Regions from separate parts of the Alteromonas macleodii ATCC 27126 genome, predicted to be linked through region 1. Evidence: predicted binding sites of a transcription regulator. Region 1 holds the regulator's gene; each other region holds the start of a gene.
The links. The regulator FNR, encoded in region 1, switches genes on or off when oxygen is low (the NO sensors DNR and NnrR bind a similar motif). The targets are predictions, from matches to a motif close to TTGATCTAGATCAA.

Region 1 (6,099 bases):
CAGTCCCCATTGATGGGGTGGTAACCGACGGCAACGCGGCGGTTGACGAATCTATGCTTACCGGTGAATTTAACCCCGTGCGTAAGTCGAACAGTAGCCCGGTATACGGCGGCACGGTTTGTCAAGATGGTACGCTAACCATTACGGTTACGCAGACCCTTAAAAATGCGCTGGTAAATCAAATTGTAAGGCTGCAAGCAAGTGCCATGGCGAGTAAACCTAAAGCAGCGCAGATAGCCGATAATTTTTCTCGCTATTTCGTTACCGCGGTATTGCTGATTTCGGCGTTAACCTATGGCTTTTGGACGTATCAGGGTAGCGACGAGGCATTTTGGATCACCATATCGGTGCTGGTTGCAACCTGCCCTTGCGCATTAGGATTGGCTACGCCATCAGCGTTAACCTGCGCTATGGCAAAATTAAACAGACAAGGTATTTTACTAAAACGCGCCGATGCGCTTGAACAAATTACTGACATTGACACCATCGCATTAGACAAAACCGGCACGCTCACAAAAGGCAAATTTACTATTTCAAATGCCTGGTACGCTGACGGTGTGGATAGTAATAGTGCGCTATCAATTGCCCGCGCTTTGGAGTCACGCTCTGAACATCCGATTGCCAAAGCCTTTAGCGACGGTATAGCCTTTAGCGACGGTGTAGCCCTAAGCGAGACTTCTGCCTCTAGCGGCAGTGCTGACGCTATCGATAACACGGTACACAAAGTGACTAATTTTACCGTTACGCCAGGAGGTGGTATCAGCGGTGAGATCAATGACACGTTGTTTTCTATGGGTTCTGCAGCATTCAGCGTTCACGAATCACAGCTAAAACTCATTGAAGCGTTCCCTTCAGCTAACGTGTTTCTCACGGTTAAGGGGCGTATTATGGCGGCGTATGAAGTAAAGGATTCACTAAGAGAAGATACGCAAGAAACTCTCGATATATTAGCTGCAAGCCATACCCTCGCCGTTTTAAGTGGTGATACACAGCAAAACGTTAATGCGCTTACCGCACCATTGCCAATTTCGACCGCTAAAGGTGGCCTAACACCTGAGCAAAAGTACGAAGCCGTTCAAGCTATGCAGCAATCTGGCGCGAAAGTGATGATGATGGGGGATGGTATTAACGACGCTCCAGTTCTTGCCAGCGCTGATGTGGCGATTGCAGTGGGTAATGCCACAGACGTGGCTAAAACTGCCGCCGATGTGATACTGCTTGGCGATCAACTGCTTTCTGTACCAGAGCTTATTCGAACTGCGCATCAAGTGAAGCAAAAAATAAGGCAAAATATCGGCTGGTCGGTAGGTTACAACGTTTTGATCTTACCTTTCGCCGTATCAGGCCTACTTTCACCGTGGATGGCTGTTGTTGGTATGTCGTTAAGCAGTATCATTGTGGTCACAAACTCAACGCGACTTTTGAGCAAATAGCATGAGTATTATTTACGTATTAATTCCAATCGCCATCATCATTGTTGCCGTCGCTATCGTGATATTCTTTTGGGCGGTGAAAACCAATCAATTTGAAGATTTAGATCGCCAAGGTTATAGCATATTGTTTGACGATGATCTTCCGCCAGAAGAAAAAAAGCTAGCTGAGCAACGCAAGCAACTTCAAGACAGTAAAGTAGACAAAAGCCAAGCGCCACATGGAAGGGATTAACTACTTCTCTGCCTTTCTTATCGGCTTAGCCGGCGGAGTTCACTGTGTGGGAATGTGCGGTGGAATTGTCGCTGCGTTAAGGATGGTATCGCCTAAAGGCGCTTCAGCACTACCCTATACCCTCGCCTATAACATGGGACGTATAGTGAGCTATACCATCGCCGGAGCAATAACCGGGGCACTTGGAAAAATTGCAGCAGATTATATACCTCTTGCCAACTATGCCCTTTCCCTACTTAGCGGAATCATGTTGCTTCTACTGGCGTGTTATTTGGGTAAGTGGTGGACTGGCTTAACAGTGCTGGAAAATGCGGGTAAAGGCCTATTTTCCAAAGTCCAGCCGCTTTCAAAACGCTTTTTGCCATTTAAGACCCCTTTAAGTGCGTTGCCTTATGGTTTTATTTGGGGTTGGCTTCCTTGCGGTTTGGTGTATTCCACACTTACCTGGTCTCTCGCGGCGGGTAACGCGCTAGAAGGCGCTGCTATTATGTTCTTCTTCGGTTTGGGTACATTACCCACCTTGCTCGCTGCAAGCGCTGGTAGCCAATATATTGTTCAAAGTTTTCAACATAACCATTTTAGACAAATTATTGCAGTAATAATGGCAATATATGCAGCTTATCTTATTCATGGCGCAATCGTTTAAAAATGGGTGTATTATTGTCGGGTATTCTTTTAGAGAGCGTGCATTATGAGCAAAGGAAGCCAATTTTCTATTCACTGTCAAAACTGTAGTTTCAGTCACCTGTGTTTACCGGTGGCGTTAAACAAAACAGAAATCGAGTCTCTTGACGATATTATTGAACGCAAGAAGCCGCTTCATAAAGGTGACACGCTGATTCAAACTGGTGATAAATTCCGTTCTCTATTTGCAGTGAGAACCGGTTCATTCAAATCATTTGTGACTAATACCGAAGGTGAAGAACAGATTACCGGCTTCCACTTTCCTGGTGACATTATCGGTTTCGATGCATTAAGAGAGAACAAGCACCAAAGCTATACCTCTGCGTTAGAAACTGCCATGGTGTGTGAGCTTCCCTACGAGACCCTCGACGAAATGTCAGTGCAATTTCCAAAGCTACGTCACCAGATCATGAGCTTCATGAGCGCTGAAATAAAACAAGATCACGACATGATCATGCTTTTAAACAAGCGAACTGCAGAAGAGCGCTTACTGTATTTCATCTCACACCTGTCGCAACGCTTTGAAGAGCGTGGCTTTTCCCATAGAGAATTCCACTTAACCATGACGCGCAACGAAATTGGAAACTATTTAGGATTAACGATTGAAACGATTAGTCGTCTGTTAAGCCGTTTTCAAAAAGACAACATCATAAAAGTAGACGGCAAGCTTATTACTATTTTGGATTTCGATAGGCTAAACACCAAACTAGCGGCGCTTAACGGCCCTAGCGTTGTCTGCGGTTAGTCCTTTTTAAGTGTTAAATAAGGCGCGCACTAAGCGCGCTTTTTTGTAACCTGTGTTAGCCACTTATCTACCCTTTCAGCGCCACGCCGGTTGCTCCATATTCAATTAGGTAGGTTCACTCATGGTCGCCTCGTAAAATTCTTGATCTAAAACAACTTACGTTTTTCCCAATGTCGTTTATAGTTAGTATTAGAAAGCTTCGATTTCGACAGCCGCTACTAAGTTTCGTAGTTAGGGGGACGTTATGATTGAGTGTAAACGAATTCTGGCCGTGGTAGATGCCGAGCGCGATAACCAACCTGCACTAAGCCGAGCTTATGAACTCGCTTCAAAAACAGGCGCTTCAGTTACCGCAATGATGGTGGTATACGACTTATCTTATGATATGACGACCATGCTTAGCCCGGATGAGCGCGAGTCAATGCGCGATGCAGTTACAAAGGAGCATGCAAAATGGCTTGCCACCCACTTAAGAGAACAAGGATTCACTGAAACTGATATCGTTGTAGAATGGAATAATCGTGCGTATGAGTCGATTATTTACTACACCCTAAACAATCAGATAGATTTAGTGGTAAAGGCAACCAAAAAGCACGACGATCTTGCTTCTGTTATTTTCACCCCCACCGACTGGCATTTAATGCGTAAATGCCCTCGGCCAGTATTGCTCGTTAAAGAGCACGACTGGCCAGAAGGAGGAGAGATTATTGCTGCAGTAAACGTAGGCAGTGAAGACGATGAGCACGCCGCACTTAACGATAAGCTCACCCTCATTGCTAACGACTACGCCTCTTTATTGAAAGGGAGCGTAAATTTGGTCAACAGTTACCCTTCTACACCACTTAATATCGCCATAGAAGTGCCTGAGTTCGACCCCGATACCTATCACGACGCGGTAAAAAATCATCATTTAAAGGAAATGCGTAGTCACGCGTTAAAGTACGGTATTCCTGAGAACAAATGCGTAGTAAGAGAAGGCCTTCCGGAAAAGGTCATCCCGCAAGTGGCAAAAACACTGGATGCAGAGCTGGTAGTTATTGGTACCGTTGGCCGTGTGGGCATTTCAGCGGCCCTAATTGGTAACACTGCAGAACACGTGATCGACGAACTCAATTGCGATGTGCTTGCTATTAAGCCAGATGGATTTGTGTCGCCGTTGTCGGTGTAGTCTTTTTATCAGTACCGCATAGCCCGTGTTTGCCGTTACTTAGCGGCCAACACGGTATGTCACCAACAAATTTAACTTCACAAGCATGGTCTCGAAAAGCCGCTTTAATGTATAATGGTGGCTTTATAACAAACCAAGCTAGTTAATTATGAGTTTAGGCACAAACAGTGCTGACGCGTCGCCATTAAATGCTGCGCAAAGTAAGCAAAAGTACAACTTCAACAAACTTCAGAAACGACTTCGCCGCAATGTGGGTAAAGCCATTGGCGATTTCGGTATGATTGAAAACAACGACAAAGTAATGGTGTGTTTATCTGGCGGTAAAGACAGCTACACCATGCTAGATATTTTATTGTTTTTAAAGAAGATTGCGCCTATTCATTTTGATATCGTTGCGGTTAATCTTGACCAAAAGCAGCCTGGTTTCCCCGAACATATCTTGCCTGAATATCTAGAAAGCATTGGCGTTGACTACAAAATTGTAGAAGAAGACACCTACTCTATTGTTAAAGACAAAATTCCAGAGGGAAAGACAACATGCTCTCTCTGTTCTCGCTTGCGCCGTGGTATTTTGTACCGCACGGCAAAAGAGTTAGGTGCGACTAAAATTGCATTAGGTCATCACCGCGACGACATGCTAGAAACGTTTTTCCTCAATATGTTTCATGGTGGCAAGCTTAAGTCTATGCCGCCAAAGCTAGTCAGCGATAACGGTGAACACATCGTTATTCGTCCATTGGCGTACTGCACAGAAAAAGACATCGAGAAATATTCTCAAGCCGCTGAATTTCCGATTATTCCGTGTAACCTTTGTGGCTCACAAGAAAACCTACAGCGCCAAAACATAAAGGCTATGCTTCAAGACTGGAACCGTCGCTTCCCAGGTCGTATAGAGTCGATGTTCCGTGCGCTTCAAAACGTAGCCCCTTCACACTTAATCGACAGTAACCTTTATGATTTTAAAGCTATAGCTACTCAAGAAGGCCCGGTAGAAGACGGTGATATCGGGTTCGATGAACCTTCTTTCACTACAGAAAATAGTACGGACTTCAGTGATGAAGATAATACTATTGAAGTAATAAACATTATGGAACCTAAGTAAATGAAAATCGGACTTGCGCTAGGTGCCGGTGCCGCAAGGGGCTGGACTCACATTGGCATAATTGAAGCATTAGAAAAACTCGGTGTAAAAATTGACGTTGTAGCGGGATGCTCTATTGGTGCCTATGTTGGTGCTGCCTACGCAAGTGGCAAGCTGGAAGGGTTGAAAGAGTGGGCCTGTTCCCTTAGCGACTGGCAGGTACTTGCTCTTATGGGCGTAGGACTTAGACGCGGCGGCATTGCAAGCGGACAGAAGGTTTTCGACAAACTAGCAAGCGAGTTTTGTGAATCGACTTATGAAGACATGCTTAAGCCGTTTGCGGCTGTGGCTACCGACCTTTATACAGGCCGTGAAGTGGTGTTTAACTCTGGTCCTATCGGAGACACCATTCAAGCATCCTGCGCTATTCCCGCACTTTTTGCGCCCGTAGCACACGGTGATCGTTGGTTGGTAGATGGTGCCGTTGTAAACCCTGTACCGGTGAACTTATGTCGCCAATTAGGGGCCGATTTTGTGATCGCGGTTAACCTTAACGCCGATTTCCGACCACTTCGTCTTGAAAAGTTGAGACAAGATCATGAAGAAAACCAGCGCAAAACTGAGGACTTTTTTACAAAGAGTCAAAACGTACTACGCCAATGGTTCTCCCCTGACAACAAAGAAGAAAAAGCCCTAGAGAAAAAAGATGAAAAAGACAGCGTCACGGCTGGCAATGTAAAGACTGAAGAAGGCATT
Region 2 (6,099 bases), 1.7 Mb from region 1:
CTATCTATTGTGCTCTTTCTATTGTGCTGTGTAGCCCCCATCCACCGCATACAAGCTACCCGTGATGAACGACGCTTTGTTGCTGCATAGGAAATAAGTCAATTCAGCTACGTCTTCGGGCTGGCCCAAACGTCCAATAGGTTGTGCAGCGGCTTCTTCAGCTACCACTTCAATTTTATCTGCCCCGGAACGTGCCACATAATTATCAATGGCGTTATGAAATAGAGGGGTTTCGATGGTACCCGGGCATACCGCGTTAACGCGGATATTATAGGGTGCGTAGTCAAGCGCGGTGGTTTTCGCCATAGACGCCAACGCACCTTTGCTGACACCGTAGGCGAACGAATTGCGCTTTCCAATAAAGGACTGATCTGAACCCATCACCACAATCGCGCCGCTGCCCTGCTCTTTCATGGTTGGCAGGCAAGACTTAATCGCGCCATACGCCCCTTTTACGTTCAAGTTTAGTACCTTATCAAGCAGCGCTTCATCAGTGTCTTCAATGGTTGCTGAAACATGTATACCGGCATTACATACCAATGCGTCTATGCGTTGATAAGAACTAATAACCTCATTCACCGCGGCTTCAATATTACGCACAACACTTACATCACACGGCTTCCAGATAGCATTAGGTAACGCTTGCTCAAAGTCTCTGATATCTAAATTAATGACTTGATAACCGTTTTGACTAAACAGCTTGCATACCGCAAAACCGATACCCAAGCTTCCCCCCGTTACAATGCAAACCGGGATCTGCGCATCATCACTGCTATGTTTAAGGTTTTTCTTCGCGCTTTCTGGATTCATGTTTTTATGTACCATGTTGCTTGTGCGTATGTGAACGGGTTATTTCAATGTAGGCTAAGCATGCCAGTGAGAATTTGAATTGCAAGCGAGCTTACCACTTGAGTTCACTTTTCTATATTAACATCAATGCGTCAGTCATCATCATCAGAGCCTGTGTGACCTTTACTGCACATTTAAAGTCCACGAGTCTTGGTAAACCTATGTGTTTCTCTCATATCAGTCCGCATAGATCATTACCCACATCATCCAAATTTATTATTAACTTTCCTTTAACGGACTATTCGGACTACGCTTTTTGTGACTATAATAGACAAAATTAAAACACTTGTTTGAAAAAGGAGTCATCCATGCCTCTGTACCACGCCCCTACGACTGATTTTCAGTTCTTGTTAAAAGACTGGCTTGGACTTGATGCTCACTACGAAAAGCTCGGTATCAGCGACTTTGATAGCGAACTTGCCAACGAAATTATTGCACAGGGTGCAAAGTTTGCTTTGGATGTGGTTGCCCCTCTTAACCGTGAAGGCGATGAAGAAGGCTGTACGCTAAAAGACGGCAGCATTACCACGCCTAAAGGCTTCGCTGATGCCTATCAGGAATATGTTGCTAACGGCTGGAATGCAATGCTAGGTACTGCCGAGTACGACGGGCAGGACTTGCCGTACACCATGGCTGTGCCTGTTCACGAAATGCTAAACGCGGCGAACTTAAGCTGGCGTTTAACCACCATGCTTACTGAAAGCGCAACACTTGCGGTTACTAAACACGCCAGTAAAGAATTAAAAGATATCTACCTTGCTAAGCTAATCAGCGGTGAGTGGACAGGTACCATGAACCTGACCGAACCTCATGCAGGAACAGATTTGAGCTTGCTTAGTACCAAAGCAGAGCCACAAGGCGACGGCAGCTATAAAGTCACCGGTAATAAGATTTTTATTACCGCAGGTGATCACGATTGGAGTTCGAACGTTATTCACCTTGTTCTAGCTCGTCTACCTGACGCCCCTAAAGGTGTTAAAGGCATCAGCTTATTCTTAGTGCCCAAGTTCCTTCCAGATGCCAGCAATGAGCCTGGTGAGGCGAACAGCTTGTCAGTGGGAAGCATCGAACACAAAATGGGAATCAAAGCGAGCCCGACTTGTGTGATGAATTTTGACGGTGCAACGGGTTACCTTGTAGGTGAAGAAAACCAAGGGCTGGCATGCATGTTCACCATGATGAACGATGCACGCTTCCAAGTAGGTCTGCAAGGTTTAGGGGCGGCAGAAGCCTCTTACCAAGGCGCGCTGACCTATGCCCGCGAACGCGTTCAGTCTCGCGCACCTCAGGGTATTCAAAATCCAGAAGGCAAAGCAGACCCGATCGTCTTTCAACCTGACGTAGCGCGTATGTTACTTACGCAGAAATCACTGATTGAAGGCTGCCGTGCACTTTCACTTTTCTATGCCAAGTTTATGGACGTTGAGAAGCTTGGTGAAGGTCAAGAAAAAGAAGATGCCGACAAGATACTTCAGTTTTTAACCCCAATCTGCAAAGCTTTTATGACGGATATGGGCCTTGAGACCACCAGCCTAGGTGTACAAGTATTTGGTGGTCACGGCTTTATTCGTGAATGGGGTATGGAACAACTTATGCGCGACGTGCGCATTGCTATGTTATATGAAGGCACCAACGGTATTCAGGCGCTAGACCTTATTGGTCGTAAGCTTACCCGAGATGGCGGTCAAATGATGGAAGCGACCTATAATGCGTTTAACGCTTTAGTTAGCGACATTCAAGACAGTGAGGCGAAGGGTCTGGCTCAAGGAATTCTTGATGACTGGCGTGCATCTTCAGCCGATTGCTTAGGTATGGATGCCACCACCGCTGCAGCCGCTGCTTGTGATTACTTGGCATACAGCGCTTATTCCTTGATTGGTGTACTGTGGTACAGCATGGCCGACAAAGCGCAGGCATCAGGTAATGCGGTACTTGCAGCGTCTAAGATGAAGACACGTGACTTCTACATGGAACGTATCTTAGTACGTCGCGATGCGCACAAAGCCGCTTATAAAGTTGGCCCTGAAAGCACCCTTGCAATATCAGGTAATGAGTTTGATTATCTGTAGGCAGCTTATACTGCTATAGCCCGTGAAATATGGACTATGAATGCAAAAAAGGTCACTATATGTGACCTTTTTTATTATGATTTGAATGAAACTATTAGTCGTTCGCTGCTACTTGGGTTGAAAAGGTATCTGAAAACCAATCGTTAAGCATCGCTTTTTCATAAGAAAGCGATTCCGTGCGATTGCGACGAATATTCGACTCCATAAAATCCATATCTTTAAGTTTCACATCTTCACCACTTAAAATGACCTGACCGTCGGCATTAGCCAACGAGTAGCTAAATGTCATTCTAGGAATATCAACGCGCTTAATGATACGGACGTCGCTACCGGCGCCGTTACCGAAACCGACAAACTGGCTTGGCCAAACTTGGCCAGCTAAATCAACGTTTGTTACTGTCATTGACAGCACTTGCGACTCAGGTAAATCACTGGCCAAATCTACAATATGTTCTTCAAGCTCTTGTAGCGTTCGTTCGCGGAACCGTTTACGAGATTCATTGGTTGGTCTTACATCGCTATAAGACTCAGGTTCTTCCCACGTTATCTTCACCTCAGCGGCTTGAGTGGGAGCAAAAACGGTAAGGAGTCCCACCGCTGTGGCGCAGCTTAAACAAGAAAAAGTACGTAATTTATTCACTTTTATGCTCCTAAATTCAGTCGTTTAAACTATGAGTTAGCAAGACATTTAGAGAAAGCTTAGCATGCAGCAATTGTCGGCTTTTATATCAGCTTTATATTTAACCAACCTTGTTAAAATTGGCTAGTCTCGCTTTGCTACTTGCATAACTGACGACTGTTTAATGATTAGGCATAGTTGAACGCGTTTAGTTCCCGTAAAGTTGGGGTTTATATCGTCCTTTTCACAATAGGTGTGATAAAAACGTTTAACGCTTGCGCTATCAGCGGTGATTTGCTGAACATATGTTTGCTGGTAAGGCTTTAAGGGACTCAGCTGGATATTAATTTTATCTTGTAAACTACGCAGTTCTTCTCGCTCCGGTAAGGTGGCAATTGAAACTAGCCATTCAGAAAGCGAGTTCTGGATATCTTCAAAGAGATACTGAACAAAAGGAGACCGCAGCACAATTACCAAAACAATAATTTCAGCAGCGATGATAAAGAACCTTAACATGACTTCTCAGCTAACTTTGACAGACGTTTACTACAAATAGCGCCAATTTTTTAGCACCTTTCTCACTATGTGCTCAACTACACTTTGCCAATTTACATTTTCACAATGCTCACTGTACACGATTCAAACGGTAATTGACCACATTATTATCGACGATAATAGGGTCATATCGGTTTACCTGTAAATACAGCAAACTATACTCATGTATAGTAGGTAAAGCCTAATCGTCGATGTTGGACATCAAATGGCATCTGGCCGTTATATTAATCCTCATTATTCACGTAGCTGTATTTAACTATTTACAAAGTTACATAGACTGAGGAAATCAAAACAAAAAACGACTTACGTTCTGAAGTTTCAGTATTGACTGAAACTTTAAAAAGATACACCATACGCCGCATTATTGATCTACATTAAATATGACGTTTTGAACGCAGTTATACTGCACAGGCAGTTCGTTACGTCACACAAGGTTAAGCTATGAATGAACAAATACCGGTAAAGACCGTTACACCGGTAAAAGTACATAAACCCAAAGGTGGACCTGAGGGTAAACGCCACGACTCTCGTAGCCGTATTTATGTGCGGGCTGTACAAGGCCCTCTGGAGACGTTTAGACGCATGTTTGGCCTTTTCTTTTTGGGCCTCTTTGCCATCATTCCATGGATTCAGTACAACGGGCATCAAGCCGTGCTACTCGACATCGGCGAGCAGCGATTTACTATATTCTCTCTAACCTTATGGCCTCAAGATCTCACTTTACTGGCCTATATATTTATTGTTTCCGCCTTTGCGCTGTTCTTCGTCACCACTTTCGCTGGTCGAGTGTGGTGTGGATTTATGTGTCCTCAAACAACGTGGGTATACATTTATACGTGGTTCGAAGAGAAATTCGAAGGCCCGCGCAACAAGCGTATAGCGCTAGATGCACGCAAAATGGATGCAGATAAATTTTTGCGTAAAACAGCTAAGCACACCGCTTGGGTATTGGTAGCGCTGTTAACGGCTTTAACCTTCGTTGGCTACTTTACGCCAATTGATGAACTGTTTATCGATTTTGTAACATTTAACACCAGCTTCTGGGCAGGTTTATCGGTTATTTTCTTTGCCGTATGTACGTACGGAAACGCTGGCTACATGCGCGAAATCATGTGCACGCACATTTGCCCGTATGCGCGTTTTCAGTCTGCCATGTTCGACAAAGACACGTTTACGGTATCGTACGATGCAAAGCGTGGAGAGCAACGCGGCCCGCGACCACGCAAACTTAGTCACGAGCAAGTAAAAGAAAAAGGGTTAGGCGACTGTATAGACTGCAACCTGTGTGTTCAGGTATGCCCAACCGGTATCGATATACGAAATGGCTTACAATACGAATGCATCAACTGCGGCGCCTGTGTTGATGCGTGTAACGGTGTTATGGATAAAATGGGTTATCCTAAAGGCCTGATAAGCTTTACCTCTGAAGAAGAACTAGCTGGCGGTAAGACTCATATTTTACGTCCAAAGTTAATTGGTTACTTTGTAGTTTTAGTGGTGATGATAGGCTTGCTGTTTGCCAATATTTGGATGCGCAGCCCCACCGAAGTTGACATTATCCGCGACAGAAACTCGCTATACCGCGAAACGAATGAAGGGCTAATTGAGAACGTTTATACAATAAAAGTACTTAACAAAACTCAGCAAACCCAAACCTACTCTATTGCTGTAAAAGGTTTGCCTGACTACAAGTACATTGGTGAGCAAACTGTAACAGTTGAAGGCGGTGCGGTGTATAGCACGCCAATTTCAGTTGCAACTGACGCCTATAATCTGGAAGATACGGTTACCGATATTTTTATCAGTGTAACCTCCACTATTGATGGGGAAACGGTTACCGTTGATGAGCCAACTAAATTCCTTTATCGATGACAGATTTTTCATTCTCTGGGCTTAGCCCAGACACCATATTAGATGCCCTGGAAAGTCAGGGCATTTTTCTTCAAAGCGGTTTGCTAGCACTAAATAGTTATGAAAACCGCGTCTATCAGTTTTTGGCTGAAGACG
Region 3 (6,099 bases), 2.1 Mb from region 1:
CATTAGTAAGCTAACGTCGATTTTTAGTTTAAATATTGTACGAAAGTCTTACAGCCCCCGATTTGAAAGGGCTGTAATGTGAAAAAATTAACAATTAATTAGGCGGTAACGTGCTTTTTCGTACAAATTTTCGTCGCAATTTTGAGGTGGTTGACCGAAAACACACTATTCTAACTGGGCGTAATATTCACCGACTGGTCGGTTTATCGCTCAAACTTAGTGTTTTTTGCCCGACACTCTCGCCCATTCGCCATCTATTGCACTGGGTTCAAGTGTAATATCTTGAGCGTACGCTTCTTCTATGCGCGTAACTTGCTCCGCCAAAATGCCAGAAAGAACTAACAAACCGCCTGATTTGCAGTAATTTGTAATCACGCTTTGAAGTTCTAGTAATGGACCTGACAAGATGTTCGCCATCACGACATCGGCTTCAAGCTCAGGCTGGTCTTCAGGAAGGTATACATCCAAACGGTCTTCAACGCCGTTGCGTCGTGCATTTTCTTTTGTTGCTTGTAGCGCTTGTGGGTCGATATCAATGCCGATGACGCGTTTAGCACCCAATTTCAACGCAGCCAGCGCTAATATTCCAGAGCCACAGCCAAAATCGACAACGGTTTTATCTGTCATATCTATGCCGTCTAGCCAGCGCAAGCAAAGCGCTGTGGTAGGGTGCGTGCCAGTACCAAAGGCAAGCCCAGGATCTAGCATTACGTTAACGGCGTTTGGATCGGGAACATCGCGCCAGCTTGGGCATATCCACAAGCGCTCGCCAAATTGCATGGGATGGAAGTTATCCATCCACTCTCGCTCCCAGTCTTTGTCTTCAAGTGGCTCAAGCTTATATTTAAAATCAGGGCCTAAGACTTTGGCTTTACCCAAGCGCTGAAGGATGCTTTTCATATCGGCATCAGCTTCAAATAAGCCGACGACTTGTGTATCGGGCCACAGTAACACTTCACCCGGCTTGGGCTCGTACATAGGGGTGTCTTTCGCATCCACATAGGTCACTGCTTGTGAGCCGTTGGCCGTTAGCATGTCGCCTATTGATTCTGCATGTTCAGAGGAGGTATTAATTCGAAGTTGTAGCCAAGCCATAGTTATCGTTCATTGAGACCTTTGCGCTTTATTGTACCTTTGCTTGGCAGTAAACAAAATGCAGGCAAGCGAAAAGCTTTCAGTAAATGAGAACGCGATGCTTACAGAGGCATGATCAAATCTAACCACTTTGGTTTTCAACAGGCTCTCACGTACTCAATAAAACTTGGCTGCTCAATTGATTACGTAAGCCTCGAGAAAAACTAACCTTTTGTCGACTGGTGAAATTCTAATATAAGTTTATATTATGAGAAGGGTATCGTTTAATTTATAGTCTGGTTCATCTGTTGTATGCGCGCACTTTTATCTGCTGTTTGTTTACTGTGTTTTATCATACCGCTTAGCGCGAAAGAGCTAGATGTGGTTGTAGGCTGGAACAAGCCTCCATACGTTATTTCACAAGAGCACACCGGCTTTGAAGTTGACTTGGTGCGGGCGATCCTTGCTGAAATGGGATATGGATTGTCGCCTATTTATGTTCCTTTCGGGCGTACGGCAAGGTTATTAAAAGATGACGCCGTTGACATTGGACTTACCCTTAATCCTGCACACACAGTCGATCAAAGCATTTTATCTGAGCCATATATTATCTATCAGAACGTCGTGGTAACACGGGCAGACAGAGAACTGACGATAGACAGTATCGACGATTTGAAAGGTAAAAGCGTCATTGCTTTTCAAACCGCTCAATCGGTATTAGGTGAGGACTTTGGGCGAACTCTCGCATCGCAAACTACCTATATAGAAATGGCACGACAAGATCGTCAAGTGGACATGCTGATGCGCGGCAGTGTCGATGTTGCCATTCTCGATAGAAATATTTTCAACTACTTCAAATCTGCAAACAGTGCTTATGCCGAAGACGCAACCGTCTTTCATGAGCTTTTTCCTATATCGCCTTACAGTGCTGCAATCCCCGACCCAGCGCTTAGAGCCAAGTTTAACGCCACCCTTCGGCTATTTATTGAAGATGGGCGGTATCAGTTACTGCTTGATGAATATAAGCTCGATAACCTCCTTCATAAGCTTCCCGTTGCGGAAACGGCAAAATAATTCTTAGACAGTGAACTATTTCTGATTCAACGTATAAGAAACTAACATTACGTTACCTTCTATTGCCGTCAAACGCTGCATAATAAGAAGGAGTAACAGGCGCTAGGATCATACGTTAAGGAAAGGTTTATGTTGAAACAGGGTTTTTTGCTGGCCGTAGTCGTGCTATGCACTGCATGCGTGTCTCAAGCAAATCATACAGATAAGATTGAGCAATGGTTAGATAAGCCTGCTCACGTTCAGGCGCAAGCTATTGCGAGTGGCGACACGACATCTGCTGAGCTCGTTAGCGGTTATCTTGCGCGAATCGAACGGCTAGATGAAAAGGTAAATAGCGTCTTAGCGTTGAATCCTAACGCGCTGACCGAAGCGAAGGCCATCGATAAACAACTAGCGAATGGCGAGACGCTCGGCCCTCTGGCAGGTATTCCCGTACTGCTAAAAGATAATATAGAAAGTGCAGAGATGCCCACCACAGCCGGCTCAATGGCGCTTATTACTAATGACACTGGTCGCGATGCGCCTATCGTAGAAAAACTGAAAGCGGCAGGGGCAATTATTTTGGGTAAAACCAATTTGTCTGAATGGGCAAACTTTCGATCTGAATCCTCTATCAGCGGCTGGAGTGCAGTTGGAGGGCTTACCCGAAACCCCCATATGCTATCAAGAAGTGCTTGTGGCTCGTCATCGGGCTCGGGCGCTGCCATGTCGCTTCGCCTCGCGTCACTTGCCGTGGGCACCGAAACCAATGGCTCTATTATTTGTCCGGCATCCATAAACGGGGTAGTCGGCTTTAAACCAACCGTGGGCTTGCTTTCCAGAACTCACATAGTGCCTATTTCTTTCAGTCAGGACACCGCAGGACCAATGACGTCTAACGTTCAAGACGCCTGGCTAATGACGGCAATCATGGCGGGCCCTGATGCAAGCGATAACGCGACACTAGATGCTGAGTCTCACCGCCCTTCTATGCCAACATCTTCAATGCTGGCTACAGATTTAAAAGGCAAGCGTATTGGTGTGGTTAGGTACCGCCAAGGCGATAACCCTCATGTACTGGCTGTTTATGAAAAGGCGTTGAACCAGCTTAAAGCATCGGGCGCGACGCTGGTGGACATCAGTGACTTCTCTCAGCCAGATTCATTTTGGGCAGACTCCTATAATGTTCTGCTGAGTGAGTTCCATCATAGTATTAACGAATACTTGTCGGGGTCTCCAGCAGAGCTTCCTGCAAGGAACTTGTCTGAGCTTATCGATTTCAATAACAAAACAGAGCGCGAGTTAGCGTTATTCAATCAAGACATTTTCGAAAAATCGCTCGCGTCGGCAGCCATTGACAGCGAAAAGTATCAAAATGCACTGCGCCTTATTCAAGACACGGCGGGCAAAAATGGTATTGATACGTTATTAGCAAAGCACAATGTTGATGTACTAGTTGCGCCCTCAAACAGCCCTTCTTTTTTAATAGACGGCGTATATGGTGACCATTCGCCAGTCGGTTTTATCGGTATCGGGTATTTGGCCGCAATTGCAGGATATCCGCATCTCACAGTGCCCGCTGGACAGGTGAAAGATCTTCCTGTGGGAATTAGCTTTATTGGTGGAAAGTGGCAAGACGAAAGCGTGTTGAAAATAGGTAGAGTCTTTGAAGCAAAACACGGCTTCTTCATTAAGCCTGGCCTTCTGCCTACACGTTTTGACAACCCAGCGCTAAAAGGTATCGAAGACGGAATTGACGTAGTTCGCTAGCGGGAAATGAGGATACATAATCGTATTTCGCCTCAACAGAAACGAAAAAAGCCCTTGGTTTAACTCAAGGGCTTTTGAACGTCTTTTCTTTCGATTGGTTAGCCAGGCTTTTTCACCCAAGCGCTACACCAGCCATCAGCGTTAACAAGCTTATTAGGGAAAATGTTACAAGGGCGGTGTTGTTCGCCATCGGCGCCCTGCACATACATGCAGTTTGCGCATTTTGCACCTTCAACAGTTGACGACGGTGTGTAGTTCAGTGCTTTTGCAGTAGGGTCATCAGCGCTCAATTGTTCTTGAGCCTGAGCACGTAACGCTACACCACCTAATGTAAGACCGATAACTGTCGAGCCAGAAAGCTTTAAAAAGTCACGGCGATTTACAGATTTCATAACATTCTCCTTAAGAGATAGAAACGATAATGATTCTTTTTTATTCAGTGCCTTAAACGCAAAAACCTGCCCAAAGAGGCAGGTTTTGTTTCATGTTTAAATACTATCTCTTTTTGAAAAAAGATCGAACGAAATGTCGCATTTTCGCTTGATCCAGATTAAATAAACTTCAGAGTTACAACCTTAAGTATTGAATGTAAGACCGTTGGACAGTTTATTAGTTCACTTCACGGTTAACTTTACATCGGGCTTTGCATACGCAAATTGCGCAATTCGTTGTGTGCTGTGGTAGCTGTCTAGGCCTGAGATACAGGCCGTTTGCGCTTGTTCTATATCTGCATAGCCGTCTGAATCTATTATTTGCTCAGGAACGTAGAGCTCCTGGATTTCGCCGATAACCATTTCGGTTTCATTAAGCAAAGTAAAATGCTGTGCTACTTTTAAGCCCATTTTAATTTCACTTTCTTTGACATACGGCGCACTGAAGGACTCACTGATCTGCGCGGTTAAACCAACGGCTTCAAATTCACTTTCATCTGGCGCATAGCGGGCTGATGTTTGGTGGGCTTTGTCGACCCAGTCAACAGCCACGTGATTTAGCGTATAAAAGCCCTGCTGTTTTATATTGCTCAACGTATCTCGCGTGACGGTATGAGGACGCATGATCATGCCAATGAGAGGCGGGTTTGCACCGACATGAACAATAGAGCTCACTATAGCCAAATTGTTTGTAACGCCGTTTGTTGTACCCACCAAAGTCGCCGATTTAAAACCAGACAAACTATTAATTAGGTTTGCGCGGTAGCGCTGTGCAAGGGCGTCTATATCACCGCGGGTAAACTGCTTAGTCATTCTCTCTTTCTGCCTCTATCTGAATGTCATCACCGTGCTGATAAGCAGTAAGTTCAATGGGCTGACAACACACTTGGCAGTCGAGCACCTGTACTTGGCCAACATCGTTAATTTCATCTATTTCAACATCATTTGGGGCCATACAGTAAGGACAGGAAAAGCTCATGGAACGAGTTAAACTCATATTTAAATGCCTTTGTAATCACTAATGCTATTTGTTACGTAATGCAAAGACGAGTGGATTTTCTTTTAGACACGCCCTTTGTATCTGATTTTAAGAGAAAAGGGCAAGACTGCCATTTGACGCTTATGAGTAATCAGAAAACTGGGTGCACAAATAATAGATGTGATAGACGAAAAAGGTGGCCTTGTGGCAAATAAAGTTGGTCAATGCCCGTGCTGTAATAGAGAAACTCGCCTTACTTACCATCATCTTATTCCGCGAAAAATGCACAGGCGTACCTATTTTAAAAAGCACTTTAGCAAAGCGGAGCTTCAGGACGGCATTTACATTTGCAGACAATGTCACAGCGGTATACATCGATTTTATGATGAGATGACGTTAGCCAAACACTACTTCAATTTGCAGCGTTTATTGGCAGATGCGCAGCTTTCTTCGTTCTTTCATTGGGTGTCTAAACAGCGCGTACGCGTGTAAAAGTACACGCTGTGCACTATTGGCAGCAGATGTGATACCCAATCGCGGAGGATTTAATTTGATTCGCGTGGCTGTATAAATATACACTGCTGGTGTTTTCATAGCCAAAGATACCTCATGCGAAAAGATTTACCGCCACGTTATTACCTTACACACTTTCACGAGTTCCTTGGGTTCTTTGAGGGTGCTAGCAGGGCGCTTCTAAGTGACGAAGCCACTGACTTTGTTAGGCGTTTTAAAGCGTTAGACGATGACAAACAGTGTATTGTTGTGCGCGCTGCAAATCGCAAGTATGCAGTG
Region 4 (6,099 bases), 1.9 Mb from region 1:
CAGATCTGCCCCTTTGATTACGGCGTCTGTATTAGTCCATTGAAATGGTGTTGTGCCTGCCATCATGGTAGAGACCATATTGGCAGCCATATTCATGCTGGGAGAACCAGTAATATAGTCTTCAATATCTTGATAAAAGAGACGAGGAGAAACTGACCAGCTTTTGAAACGGTAATCAATACCCACATCTATCTGGCGTGCAGTTTCGTTGTCTAGAGCCAAGTTACCAATGTAGTTAAATCCGTCTGCCATTCCCCCAGAAATACCAAGAGGTAGCCACGTATAGCGCTCGAAGTAAGTAGGGGCACGGTTTTTCTGCGATACCCCAAGGACAACATCGACATTGTCGCTGGCGTGATATCGCGTGCTAGCGGCAATATCTAACATGTTATAGCTCTTACTGCGTTCTGCCGCGTTGAAATCATCAACGAGTGAAGCAATGGCAGGGTTCATCATAACCATATTAGAACCGGCTAGCCCGGCATCCATGTCAACACGTGTATACCGGGTACCAATTGTTGTTGAATAAGATGCTTTATCTCGCTGCCATTCTGCGTATACGCTGGCTGTGTCTTTTTCTACGTTGGTAAAGTTATCAACGAAGAACATGCCGTTATTAGGGTTGGTGATGGTCGAGTTATTCCTGCTGTGGTGCAGATAGGCACCCAGTTTGAGGTCACCTTCATAAAATGGCATTACATAGGTGGCATCTACACCTTGAGCAATAGCATCAGCGTTATTCTCTCTCGCCATGTCGGCAGACATCACCATGCGCTGTGAGAAGTTGTCCATGGCATGTTGGTTGCTGTTGCCAAACCAGCTTAACGTGAAGAACTCCCTATCGTTTGCGTTATAGCGATAGCCCAGTCGATACCAAGCGGCATCAATAAAACCAATGTCCATGGCTAAAGCAGGGGTGCCGCTTTCGTTAGTATTAAGTTGCTGATAACTCACATCGACTTGGTGATTGCCCCACTCGACGCCCGCCCTGAACTTACCGCCATTTCTTTGGTAATGGCTGTTTGGTATAACGCTGTTATCTCCCGACTCTTGTTCGTCGCGCTGCTGATGAGTGAAGGCGCCGCTAACAAAAGCCTGCTCACTCTTATAAAACAGATTGCCTTGGTATTGCTGACCGCTCCCCGGAGATATTGCGCTTGCACTTACGCTACCGCTAAAGCCTGTATTCAAGTCAAAAAGTGCTGAGGCATCAGAGTGAATGCGAAGCTTTCCGCCTAGCGTCTGCACACCTGCACTTACTGGCACAATCCCCCGGTAAAGGGTGGCGGTCAGTCCTGGTTCTGGCAGCACATGAGAAAGGGGCGAGTCCATGGCGTTTGGTCCTGCTCCAGCAATATCAACGCCATCAATGCTTACGCCAACTCGGTCACCATAAAGTCCTCTATACTGAATAAGCCCAGTGACTGGGCCGTTTCGGGATATCGACACGCCAGGTAATGTGGCAAGCTGATCGCCGAAGTCAGCGTCAATATTGCTGGTAGCACTAATAGACTCTTGCTCGATATTTTGCGTGCTAAGGGAAAGCGGTGTGCCAATAACGGTGACCACTTCTGTCGAAGTGTTATCGGCTAAGTCGATGGTGTTTGCGTAAATGTGTACGGGCGCGCACGCAGTGAATACGGCAAGCGCAATGATAGATTGCTTCATAACAATTCCATTTTAAAAAACGAGTGTTGTGCATGGTGAAAGCATGCATGTTCAGTGTGTTTTGGAGGTTGTTATGCGTGTGGTGGGGCACGACTTAGCGGCGCCGCGTAAGCAAAATCTGTAAAGGGCTTAGCCGCTAAACGCGCGACTAAAGCGCGATAGCGAACCAGCGATAGTAAAGGTAATGTGGCATGTAGTGGCTCGTCAACCTGAGGTAAGTCGGCTAACGTGCCATTGGTACAGTCAACGTGCTCGGCGGGTGCTTTGAGCAGTTCGGGGCTAACAAAAACGAACTCACCTTCAAACTCAGTGGCGCTAATTGAAATGTAGCGCATGGTCTTGCCAGTACAAATAAGTTCAATATCTTCACCTACAAACGCACGTGCTTGCTGCATAGTATGGGCAGCAAGGCCAAGTGCTAATGCATTTTGCAAAAGCATACAAAGGCAAAGTGTTAGTGTAAGTAGGCGTCTTAAAGTCATTTTTCTTTATCTGGTTAGCGCCTTTTTATCATAGCCTGCGTTTTGGTAATTTTTCTACCTATTATTTTTTACGTATCTCCAACCCCCGCTTTTTTCAGCTTTCTGTAAAGTGTACGGGTACTCACTCCCAGCGCTTGTGCAAGTTGCTGGGTATCGCCTTCAAAAGACGTGTGAATCTGACGTAAGTATTGGCGTTCCAATTCGTCTAAGGTTACAACGTTACCGTGAGATGAAGAGGCATCATTGATAGCATCAGAGCTTATGTTATCGAGCTCGGGTAAGTCTGTATCGTAAATAACGGTTTCATCAGCCAGTAAAATAGCTTGGTCTACAATGTTTTTGAGTTCGCGAATATTGCCTGGGAACGGGTAGTTGGTTAGTTTTTCTAGCGCGTTTTTATGAAACCGTTTTTTCTCTTTAGACATTGCCAAAAAGTGAGCGGCTATCAGTGCTATATCTGGTCTTCTTTGTTTTAAAGAAGGGAGGTTGATAGGAAAACCGGCAATGCGGTAGTAGAGGTCTTGTCTGAATTCGCCCGTTTCCACCATGTGCTTTAAATTTTTGTGTGATGCACACACCAAACGAAAATCAGCCTTTTTAGACACTGTGCTTCCTACAGGTCGATAAGTTTGAGACTCGAACAGCCGCAGAAGCTTTACTTGTGTGGAAAGTGGGATATCGCCGACTTCATCAAAAAACAATGTGCCGCCTTCCGCTGCTTCTACGAGCCCTTTCTTATTTGTGGTTGCGCCTGTAAATGCCCCTTTTTCATAACCGAATAGTTCGCTTTCAAGCAGCGTGTCAGACATGCCGGTACACTCGATGACAACAAATGGTTTGCCAGCACGGTGACTACTCGAGTGAAGTGCTTGGGACACCAGCTCTTTACCCGTGCCGGTTTCGCCAAACAGTAGTACTGAAATATCTGAGTTAGCGGCGCGATTTATTTTGTTTAGCATTGCTTTAAATACCTCTGATTCGCCGACCATCTTTCCTGCTGAAGGTCGGTTTGAGGCAAACGAAAGCTTATCGAGTATTTCCAAGAAACCTAATAATTCTCCGCTACCGTCGAAGATCGGGCGCATGAGGATGTCGCAGTAGCTTTGACCCTCACTGGTGGTATGAACGTGTACTACGCTAGCCGCTCGTCCTGTGGCTTTACTCTCTTGCATGGGGCAATGCTCGCCGCACTTATCGCAAGGTTTGCTGTTGCGGTGAGAGACTTGATAGCAGGTACTAAAGCCAAGCTTTATATCCACAGGGTAGGTGTCTCTGTAGGGCTGGTTGACAGCTTCAATAACGTAGCTTGGGTTAATGAAGATTGCGGGTTTATCTATCGCATCTATCATTGCTTGTACTATGGATATATTCATGGGTAGCTGAATATTAGGTTGTTCTAATTTAATTGTGGCAATTTATCATATTGGCATAGAGCTTGTTCACTGTTTGAGACAAACGGCAATACTTCGGTAGCAACTCATTCAATTCCAAAGAGAGTTTTATAATGAAAAATAGCGTAATGCTGGTGGCGATAAGCTTATTGGCAAGTAGTGCTCATTCATTGGCAGATACAGTGACTGCCAATGAGAAAAAAAGCGAAAACAGTGTACAGGAAAAAGTCAAAGAAGCGCGATTACACGCGAAAGCACTGGGAGGCGCGCTAAAGTCACGACTACAGCAAGCAATTCAATCAGGAGGGCTAGAGGCTGGCGTTAACGAATGCCAGATTGCAGCGGCTCCTATTGCTCTGGCGCTTAGTCAAAACGGCTGGGAGGTTGGGCGTACCGCGCTGAAAGTAAGGAACCCAAACAATGCGGCAGATCAATGGGAGCGTGAGCAGTTAGCGTGGTTTTCACAATTACTGACCAAATCTAAGCAAGACAATTTGGCCCCTAAAAGACCTATTGAAACTTATCAATACGATAGCGAAAGCGGTGAGTTTAGGTACATGATGGCGATTGAACAAGGTCAGGTGTGCATGGCATGCCACGGAGCCAATGTGGCACCTTCAGTAAAACAATCCATTCTAAAGCACTATCCCAATGATCAAGCTACAGGGTTTGAATTGGGTGATTTACGGGGTGCATTCACAATCACATATACACCCTAACGCGCCCTATTCTCTACCTCTCAATGTTCACCTACGTGACCTTTCTCTTGTGCCATATTTGTCACCTAAATGACAAATATGGCGAATGCATCGCCATGAATTGTTGCGTTGGATCAATAAGCCACACGCTCGGTCGTGGAATAATTTATCTGCACAGTACGAAAATACCGCCGTTTATCGGTAATTGCGCTTAAGCAGCCAAATTACTGATGTATGGCATAAACCGTGCTCTTGCCATGCGGCATATTCACGTGTTCATCACTGAATTTTAAACCACTTTTCTGCTAAGCGTTTAACGCGCACACGAAATACAAGGGAGATAACCCATGAGCGATACGTTAATAGAACTATCGCGGTGGCAATTTGCATTAACTGCAATGTTCCACTTTATATTTGTACCCTTAACTTTGGGGCTTAGTTTCTTACTTGCCATTATGGAATCGGTATACGTAATGACGGGTAAAGAAATTTATAAGCAGATGACCCAATTCTGGGGAAAGCTGTTTGGAATTAACTTTGCCATTGGTGTAGCCACAGGCTTAACCATGGAATTCCAGTTCGGAATGAATTGGTCTTACTATTCTCACTATGTAGGCGATATCTTCGGTGCGCCACTTGCCATCGAAGGCCTAATGGCCTTTTTCCTGGAATCTACCTTCGTGGGTTTGTTCTTCTTTGGCTGGGACAAAATGTCAAAGGTGAAGCATTTGATGGCGACTTGGCTGGTGGCCATTGGTTCAAACTTCTCTGCACTGTGGATCTTGATTGCTAACGGCTGGATGCAATACCCGGTAGGCGCTGAATTTAATTTTGAAGCCATGCGTATGGAAATGACCAGCTTTGCTGAGGTTATTTTTAACCCCGTAGCACAGGTCAAATTTGTTCACACTGTATCAGCAGGTTACGTGACCGGCGCAATGTTTGTGTTGGCAATTTCAAGTTACTACCTGCTTAATCATAAGCATATCGCCTTTGCGCGCCGTTCGTTCGCCATAGCTGCTAGCTTCGGCCTAGCCTCAACGCTTTCTGTGATCGTGTTAGGTGATGAAAGTGGTTATGAGCTTGGTGATGTACAAAAAGTGAAGCTGGCAGCAGTTGAAGCTGAGTACGAAACCCATCCTGCACCTGCGCCGTTTACTGTGTTTGGTATTCCAAACGACGAAAAGCAGGAAACCGAGTACGCCCTTCAAATTCCTTGGGCAATGGGCATTATTGCTACCCGTTCGTTAACCGAAGAAGTAAAAGGTATTAAGGATCTTAAAGAAGAGAATCGCGAGCGTATTCTAAGCGGAATTAAAGCCTATGAAGTACTTGAAGATGTAAGAAACGGCACCGCGACAGCTGAGCAACGTACTGCCTTCGACCAAAATAAAGACAGTTTGGGCTACGCTATGTTGCTAGAGCCTTTCACTGAAAACGTTTCAAATCCTTCTGATGCCGCGCTTCAACAGGCAGTAGATTACAGCATTCCGCCGGTTGCCCCATTGTTTTGGAGTTTCCGCCTTATGGTTGTGGCTGGCTTTATTATGCTTGCGCTATTTGTGTGCGCCTTTTACTACAGCACTAAACACAAGATTACTAAGCCACGCTGGTTATTAAAAAGCGCGCTCTACGGTTTGCCGCTTCCTTGGATTGCCTGTGAGGCTGGCTGGTTTGTCGCTGAATATGGTCGCCAGCCATGGTCAATTGCAGAGGTGCTTCCGGTGCATACGTCGGTATCTAATCTCGCCGTAAGCGACGTGGTAATAACCCTTGTAGCCTACAGTGCTTTCTACACCGGCATGTTCATTATTGGTTTTTACTTAATGAAGAAGTTTGCCAAAAAAGGGCCGATTCCCC

Region 2: a site for FNR is predicted at 4,457-4,470, ahead of ccoG (cytochrome c oxidase accessory protein CcoG). Genes of this name have one in related genera too.
Region 3: a site for FNR is predicted at 4,438-4,451, ahead of MASE_RS18800 (high-potential iron-sulfur protein). Genes of this name have one in related genera too.
Region 4: a site for FNR is predicted at 4,364-4,377, ahead of MASE_RS18105 (cytochrome ubiquinol oxidase subunit I). Genes of this name have one in related genera too.

What each region holds. Positions count from the first base shown of each region.
Region 1 covers NC_018632.1:2,326,697-2,332,795, forward strand. The annotation lists partial or broken gene MASE_RS09845 (heavy metal translocating P-type ATPase) at 1-1,433, shown strand, start outside; gene ccoS (cbb3-type cytochrome oxidase assembly protein CcoS) at 1,435-1,665, shown strand; gene MASE_RS09855 (sulfite exporter TauE/SafE family protein) at 1,652-2,311, shown strand; gene fnr (fumarate/nitrate reduction transcriptional regulator Fnr) at 2,357-3,094, shown strand; gene uspE (universal stress protein UspE) at 3,339-4,262, shown strand; gene ttcA (tRNA 2-thiocytidine(32) synthetase TtcA) at 4,411-5,364, shown strand; gene MASE_RS09875 (patatin-like phospholipase family protein) at 5,365-6,099, shown strand, end outside.
Region 2 covers NC_018632.1:649,765-655,863, reverse strand. The annotation lists gene MASE_RS02865 (SDR family NAD(P)-dependent oxidoreductase) at 19-810, opposite strand; gene MASE_RS02860 (acyl-CoA dehydrogenase family protein) at 1,158-2,918, shown strand; gene MASE_RS02855 (DUF3016 domain-containing protein) at 3,013-3,558, opposite strand; gene MASE_RS02850 (hypothetical protein) at 3,682-4,053, opposite strand; gene ccoG (cytochrome c oxidase accessory protein CcoG) at 4,534-5,964, shown strand; partial or broken gene MASE_RS02840 (serine/threonine protein kinase) at 5,961-6,099, shown strand, end outside.
Region 3 covers NC_018632.1:4,411,297-4,417,395, reverse strand. The annotation lists gene prmA (50S ribosomal protein L11 methyltransferase) at 217-1,095, opposite strand; gene MASE_RS18810 (substrate-binding periplasmic protein) at 1,387-2,148, shown strand; gene MASE_RS18805 (amidase) at 2,278-3,897, shown strand; gene MASE_RS18800 (high-potential iron-sulfur protein) at 3,996-4,289, opposite strand; gene MASE_RS18795 (flavin reductase family protein) at 4,512-5,141, opposite strand; gene MASE_RS18790 (zinc ribbon domain-containing protein) at 5,134-5,325, opposite strand; gene MASE_RS18785 (hypothetical protein) at 5,512-5,799, shown strand; gene MASE_RS18780 (exonuclease domain-containing protein) at 5,917-6,099, shown strand, end outside.
Region 4 covers NC_018632.1:4,249,249-4,255,347, reverse strand. The annotation lists gene MASE_RS18125 (TonB-dependent receptor) at 1-1,668, opposite strand, end outside; gene MASE_RS18120 (hypothetical protein) at 1,740-2,150, opposite strand; gene MASE_RS18115 (sigma-54 interaction domain-containing protein) at 2,219-3,499, opposite strand; gene MASE_RS18110 (Tll0287-like domain-containing protein) at 3,655-4,260, shown strand; gene MASE_RS18105 (cytochrome ubiquinol oxidase subunit I) at 4,587-6,099, shown strand, end outside.